3 regions of the Bradyrhizobium sp. LCT2 genome follow, and region 3 is predicted to be linked to each of the others. Evidence: predicted binding sites of a transcription regulator. Region 3 holds the regulator's gene; each other region holds the start of a gene.
What was found. The regulator PhoB, encoded in region 3, activates phosphate uptake and scavenging genes when phosphate is short. The targets are predictions, from matches to a motif close to TGTCATNNANCTGTCAT.
Positions count from the first base shown of each region.

Region 1: the regulator PhoB is predicted to act here: its motif matches at 792-808, upstream of EI171_RS32120 (Orn/Lys/Arg decarboxylase N-terminal domain-containing protein).
Region 2: the regulator PhoB is predicted to act here: its motif matches at 1,466-1,482, upstream of EI171_RS17835 (UDP-2,3-diacylglucosamine diphosphatase).

Region 1 is NZ_CP034432.1:6,734,496-6,736,759, forward strand. It holds gene EI171_RS32115 (Lrp/AsnC family transcriptional regulator) at 123-602, shown strand; gene EI171_RS32120 (Orn/Lys/Arg decarboxylase N-terminal domain-containing protein) at 853-2,264, shown strand, end outside.
Region 2 is NZ_CP034432.1:3,702,100-3,704,363, reverse strand. It holds gene EI171_RS17840 (glycosyltransferase family 1 protein) at 1-630, opposite strand, end outside; gene EI171_RS17835 (UDP-2,3-diacylglucosamine diphosphatase) at 630-1,442, opposite strand; gene thiD (bifunctional hydroxymethylpyrimidine kinase/phosphomethylpyrimidine kinase) at 1,659-2,264, opposite strand, start outside.
Region 3 is NZ_CP034432.1:1,545,375-1,547,638, forward strand. It holds gene phoU (phosphate signaling complex protein PhoU) at 1-495, shown strand, start outside; gene phoB (phosphate regulon transcriptional regulator PhoB) at 518-1,225, shown strand; gene EI171_RS07915 (GcrA family cell cycle regulator) at 1,459-1,968, opposite strand.

The sequences.
Region 1 (2,264 bases), 4.2 Mb from region 3:
CTTGATTCACCTCGCCATGGTAGCGACGGGTCCAGTTTGGTTTCGTGCAAATATCAGCTAGTTTCGCGATCTCCGCGCCGGTTTCCGGCGCCGAAGTGCCCTTTCACGCTGGAAACGAAACATTGGCCCTCGACCGGAAAGATCTCGCCATCCTCGCGGAACTCACGACCAACGCGCGGGCCAGCCACACCGAGCTTGCCAACAAGGTCGGACTATCCAGCACGGCGCTGGCGCGGCGGCAGAAGGCGCTGGAGGACGACGGCTACATCCAGGCCTATCAGGCCGCGCTCGACCTGGCGCAGTTCGGCCTCACCACGACGGTGCTGGTGCGCATTGCGCTGGAGAGCCAGAGCGACGAAGCGCTGAAAGCGTTCGAGGCGGAGGTGGTGAAATGCCCCTCCGTCGTGCGTTGCTTCCTGATGTCGGGCACCGACGACTACATCCTGATCGTGCTCGCGCGCGACATCCAGGATTTCGAGCGCATCCACCGCACCGAGCTGTCACGCCTGCCGCGCGTCGCGCGGGTGCAATCGAGCTTTGCGCTGCGCGAAGTCGTCAACCGCGCGGTGCCGACGGTGGTGTTCAGCGAGGCCAAGCGGTAGCGGACTTCTCCCTCTCCCCGTTCTTACGGGGCCGCGCCGAGCTTCGCTCGCGCTGAGAGCGTTGGAGTGAGGGGCTGCACCCACAAAGGCGGTGATAGTCGGACTCGCGGAAGCTCCTCCTCGCCCGGATTGCTGCGCAATCCGCCTCTCCCCGCAAGCGGGGAGAGGCGAAACGCCAGCCGCAGCTCCTGTCATCCAACTGTCATCGAATGTGCCGAGAGCTGTGTCTCCAGTACATTCGGGACAGATAATGGACTATTTCAAGCGCTTCAACTTCCTGTTCGCCGCACCCGTGTTCGACGCCGACGACCTCGAAGGCGTCCGCTTCAACCAGATCATCGAGGAAATCCAGCGCTCCGGCTTCGAGGTCGTCCGGGCCCGCAAGCTGGAGGACGCGGAGATCGCGGTGCAGACCGACGCCGCGATCGGCTGCATGGTGGTGGACTGGGGCAAGAAGGGCCTGGAGGGCAAGACCTCGGCGCTGATTAATTTGATGCGGCGCCGCGGCCTCGACTTCCCGATCATCCTCCTGATCCGGCGCAAGCGGTTCGAGGATCTGCCGGTCGAGGTGCTCGACTTCATCGACGGCTATGTCTTCCTCTCCGAGGAGACGCCGACCTTCATCGCCAAGAACCTGATCAGCCGGCTCAAGCAATATGCCGAGACGCTGAAGACGCCGTTCTTCGGCGCGTTGGTCGACTATGCCGAGGAAGGCAACCAGCTCTGGACCTGTCCGGGCCACAATGGCGGCGTGTTCTACAATCGCAGCCCCATCGGCCGGGTGTTCGTCGAGCATCTCGGCGAATCCGTGTTCCGCGACGACCTCGACAATTCCGTGCTCGACCTCGGCGACCTCCTCACCCATGAGGGCCCGGCGCTGAAGGCGCAGAAGGAAGCCGCCCAGATCTTCGGCGCGGAGAAGACCTATTTCGTGCTCAATGGCACCTCGACCTCGAACAAGGTCGCGCTCGGCGCGCTCGTCACCGACGGCGACCTCGTGCTGTTCGACCGCAACAACCACAAGGCCGCCCATCACGGCGCGCTGATGATCAATGGCGGCATCCCGGTCTACGTCCCGACCATCCGCAACGCCTGGGGCCTGATCGGCCCGATGCGCTGGGACATGCTCGACGAGAAGGCCCTGCGCGAGGCGATCCGCAGCCATCCGCTGGTCAGGGATCGCGACGCCTGGCGCAAGGAACGGCCGTTCCGCGTCGCCGTGGTCGAGCAGTGCACCTATGACGGCTCGATCCACAGCGCCGAGATGATCCTGAAGCGCATCGGCCATCTCTGCGAATACATCCTGTTCGACGAGGCCTGGGCCGGCTTCATGAAATTCCACCCCCTCTATGCCGGCCGCTTCGCCATGGGCCTCGCGAACCTTCCCCCGGAAGCGCCCGGCATCATCGCGACGCAGTCGACCCACAAGCAGCTCGCGAGCTTCTCGCAGGCCTCGCAAATCCACATCAAGGACCGTCACATCCGCGGCCAGAAGCGGCGGGTCGAGCACCGCCGCTTCAACGAAAGCTTCATGCAGCACGCTTCCACGTCACCGTTCTACCCGCTGTTCGCATCCCTCGACGTCGGCGCGCAGATGATGAAGGGGCGCTCCGGCGAAGTGCTGTGGGACGACACGATCCGGCTCGGCATCGAGCTGCGCAA
Region 2 (2,264 bases), 2.2 Mb from region 3:
CTTGAGGTCGAGGAACGCCTCGAGATTCTTCTCCACCGCGACGCGGCCGACCGAGAGGAACACCGGAGCCGGCAGGCAGAGATCGATCGCGCGGGGATGGAACAAGTGCGTGTCGACACCGCGCGGCCACAGCACGACATTGTCAAAGCCGCGCTCGGTCAGCTCGCGGGCGAGCGCCGGGGTCGCCGCCATCACGGCGCGGCTGGGCGCATGGAAGCGACGCAGCGCCCGCCAGATCAGCGAGCCCGGAACCGGCACACGGGCGCGGACATATTCAGGGAAGCGGGTGTGGAAGCTGGTCGTGAACGGCAGCTTGCGCTGGCGGCAATAGCGGCGGACCATCAGGCCGATCGGCCCTTCGGTCGCGATATGGATGCTGTCGGGACGGGCTTCCGCGATCAGCTTCGCGATTCGCGCCGGGCGCGGCATCGCGAGCCGCACGTCGCGATAGCTCGGCATCGCGAAGGTGCGGAACGACTGCGGCGTCAGGAAATTGAACTCGACGCCAAGACCTTCAATGCTAAGACCTTCGACGCTAAGCCCTTTGGCGGCGTCAGCAAGCTTGGTCAGCGTCCGAACCACACCGTTGACTTGCGGGTGCCAGGCGTCGGTCGCGACCAGGATGCGCATCAGGCGGCCCTTGCTGCCACTTGCGGCACCTGCGCGGGCTTCTGCAACTGATCCGCCCAGGTGATGATCTCGAAATGGCCGTCGTCGTGCTCGACCAGCGCGGTGCAGCTCTCCACCCAGTCGCCGCAGTTCATGTAGCGGATGCCGGCCTCGTCGCGGATCACGGCATAGTGGATGTGGCCGCAGATCACGCCGTCGGCGTCGTGACGGCGCGCTTCGGCGGCAAGCGCCTGCTCGAACGCGCCGATATAGTTGACGGCGTTCTTGACCTTCTGCTTGGCCCATTGCGACAGCGACCAATAGGGCACCTTGAACATGCGCCGGAAGAAGTTGACGAAGCGATTCATCTGGATCGCAAAGTCGTAGGCCTTGTCGCCGAGATGGGCGAGCCAGCGCGCGTTCTGCACCACGAGGTCGAAGATGTCGCCGTGGATGACGAGATAGCGCTTGCCGTCCACGCCGGTGTGGACGGTGTTCTCGACCACGTCGATGCCGCCGAAATGCGTGCCGTAATAGTTGCGCAGGAACTCGTCGTGATTGCCGGGGATGTAGATCACCTTGGCACCCTTGCGCGCCTTGCGCAAAAGCTTCTGCACGAGGTCGTTATGCGATTGCGGCCAGTGCCAGCTCGATTTCAGCGCCCAGCCGTCGACGATGTCGCCGACGAGATAGATCGTCTCGGCGTCATGGTAGCGCAGGAAGTCCAACAGAAGGTCGGCTTGTGAACCGCGGGCTCCGAGATGAACGTCGGAGATGAACAAGGTGCGAAAGCGCCTTTCAGGGCTTTCGTCACTCACATCGTAGCTTCCCATGCGACAGCCTGTAACAATATCCCGTGACAGGGGGATGACCGATTGAACCTTTGAGGCACCCTCAGATACGAATCAAACCTCGCCTCGCCCTCCCCGCGAATATCAGTCGCATGCGACAATCAGGCGACACGAAGCGGCCATGGCTGTCCGCAAAAGCCCGGTCCCCGTCGCCTTGTTGGTTAACGGCCGGGGCCGGCGCGCAGCTCGAAGCCGGCGTCAGTAAAATTTGTGAAAATGATGGATCGGCCCGTGGCCGTGGCCGACGCCGAAGCGGTCGGCAGCGGCAATCGCGGCGCTGATCCAGGCCTTGGCGTTGCGCACCGCCTGCTCGAGAGTCTCGCCCTTGGCGAGACCCGCTGCCACGGCGGAGGACAGCGAACAGCCGGTGCCATGGGTGTTTTTGGTCGCGACGCGGGGCGCGGCGAGCGCGATCGTGCTTTCGGACGTGACGAGATAGTCGATGCTCTCGGCGCCCTCGCCGTGTCCGCCCTTGATCAGGACCGCACGGCAGCCGAGCGCCAGCAGCCGGCGCCCCTGGCCTTCGATCCCGGCCTCGCTGGCCGCGGCGGGCTCGCCGAGGAGAGCTGCCGCCTCCGGCAGGTTCGGCGTGATCACCGAGGCCAGCGGCATCAGTCGCATGCGCAGGGCTTCCACGGCTTCGGACGCCAGCAGGCGGTCGCCCGATGTCGCGACCATCACGGGATCGAGCACCACATGGCGCGGCTTCCAGTGCGCCAGCGCGGCTGCGATCGCATCGATGCTGGCGGCCTGGGCCACCATGCCGATCTTCACCGCGCCGACGTCGAGATCGGAGAACACCGC
Region 3 (2,264 bases):
CGCCAGCCGATGGCGGTCGATCTGCGCGAGATCGTCGGCGCCATGCGCGTTGCGACCGATCTCGAGCGCATCGGCGACCTCGCCAAGAACATGGGCAAGCGCGTCGCGGCGCTGGAGACGGATTTTCATCCGCTCAAGCTGTTCCGCGGCCTCGAGCACATGACCGACCTCGTGCAGCAGCAGGTCAAGTCGGTGCTGGACGCCTATGCCGCGCATGATCTGCCGGCGGCGATGGCGGTGTGGAAGGGCGACGAGGAAGTCGACGCCATCTGCACCTCGCTGTTCCGCGAGCTCCTCACCTACATGATGGAGGATCCGCGCAACATCTCGTTCTGCATCCATCTGATGTTCTGCGCCAAGAACATCGAGCGGATCGGCGACCACGCCACCAACATCGCCGAGACCGTGTTCTACATGATCGAGGGCCAGGCGATCACCGACAAGCGGCCGAAGGGCGACATGACGACCTTCGCCACGACGGTCCCGAATACCTGAAGACTTAAGGAGCGACGACACCATGGGCGCACGCATTATGGTGGTTGAGGACGAGGAAGCTCTCACCGAGCTTCTCCGCTACAACCTCGAAGGCGACGGCTATGATGTGGAGACGGTGATGCGCGGCGACGACGCCGACACCCGCCTCAAGGAACACATCCCCGATCTGATCGTACTCGACTGGATGCTGCCGGGACTGTCAGGCATCGAGCTGTGCCGCCGGCTGCGGACCCGGCCCGAGACCAAGCAGCTCCCGATCATCATGCTCACCGCGCGCGGCGAGGAGAGCGAGCGGGTGCGGGGTCTTGCGACCGGCGCCGACGACTACATCGTCAAGCCGTTCTCGGTGCCGGAGCTCCTGGCGCGCGTGAAGGGCCTGCTGCGGCGCGCAAGCCCGGAGCGGCTCGCAACGGTGCTGGCCTATGGCGACATCGAGCTCGATCGCGACAAGCGCCGCGTCGCGCGCTCGGGCCGGCCGATCGACCTCGGCCCGACCGAATATCGCCTCTTGGAGTTCTTCCTGGAGCATCCCGGCCGCGTGTTCTCGCGCGAGCAGCTGCTCGACAGCGTCTGGGGCCGCGACATCTACATCGACGAGCGCACCGTCGACGTCCACATCGGCCGCCTGCGCAAGCTGCTCAATCTCGGCCGCGAGCAGGATCCCATCCGCACCGTCCGCGGAGCCGGCTACGCGCTGGATGATCGCTTTGCGAAGGCGGAGCAGACGTAAGCTAGGGGCGAGTTGGTTTGGCGAGCTGTCGCCACGATATCGGTGTCGTCCCGGCGAAGGCCGGGACCCATAACCCCAGGGCGCAATTGTTTGCGCGACAAGGGTAACTCCGTGTCCCCGTAACCACATCTGCTGGTGGTTATGGGTCCCGGCCTTCGCCGGGACGACATCGGAGTGTGTCGATCCGTCATCGCGTGACGGCGCCGTCTTTGCAATCAGCTAGAGCGACAAACTCACCGCGAGGGCTTCGCCGGTGCGCGCCGGCGATCCGCGGCGGGCTGATATGCCACGCGCGAGTGCTGCGCGCAGTAGGGCAGGCCCGACAGCGCCCTGCCGCCGCAGAAGAAGAAATCCGGGCTCGAGGGATCGCCGACCGGCCAGTGGCAGGTCGCCTCGTTCAGCTCCAGCAGCGACAGCCGCTGGCTCATCGGCACCACGTTGTCGTAGGTGACCGGTTCGGCCTCCACCTCGACCTCGAAGGCCTGCGCCAGCGCGGTGTTGCCGCGCGCAATGGGGCGGCTCACCCGCATCATGTGCTGCGCGGGGCGCGCCTTGCGCGGCCGCGGAGCCGCCGATGAGGGGCTCTTGGCGCGGCCGGATAGGCCGAGCCTGTGTACCTTGCCGATCACGGCATTGCGGGTCACGTTCCCGAGCTCGGCTGCGATCTGGCTGGCCGATAATCCGGCCTCCCAGAGCTTTTTCAACTGCTCGACGCGATCGTCGGACCAGGTCAAAACCGTCATTGCACCCTTTCCCTCGCCGTGCGGCTGCCATCCTGGCGCCTCGCGGCGAATGCCTAAGCCTCGAAAAACCCGTGCCGTCAGAATCCCTTAAGGCTCGCCGGGCGCGCCGATAACGCCCGAACGTCTACGCCGGTACATGAGGACTTAGAGGATCAGAAACACTGCACGAGATGTCGTATCTGACAAGCCAAACGCTACAATATGGCGTGACTCACGCGCAAGAGTCCGCCGACTCGCTTCCACATGTTCCGTGGCGAAAACCCCGCAATTTCGGCTCCGCAAGACTACGGATTCAG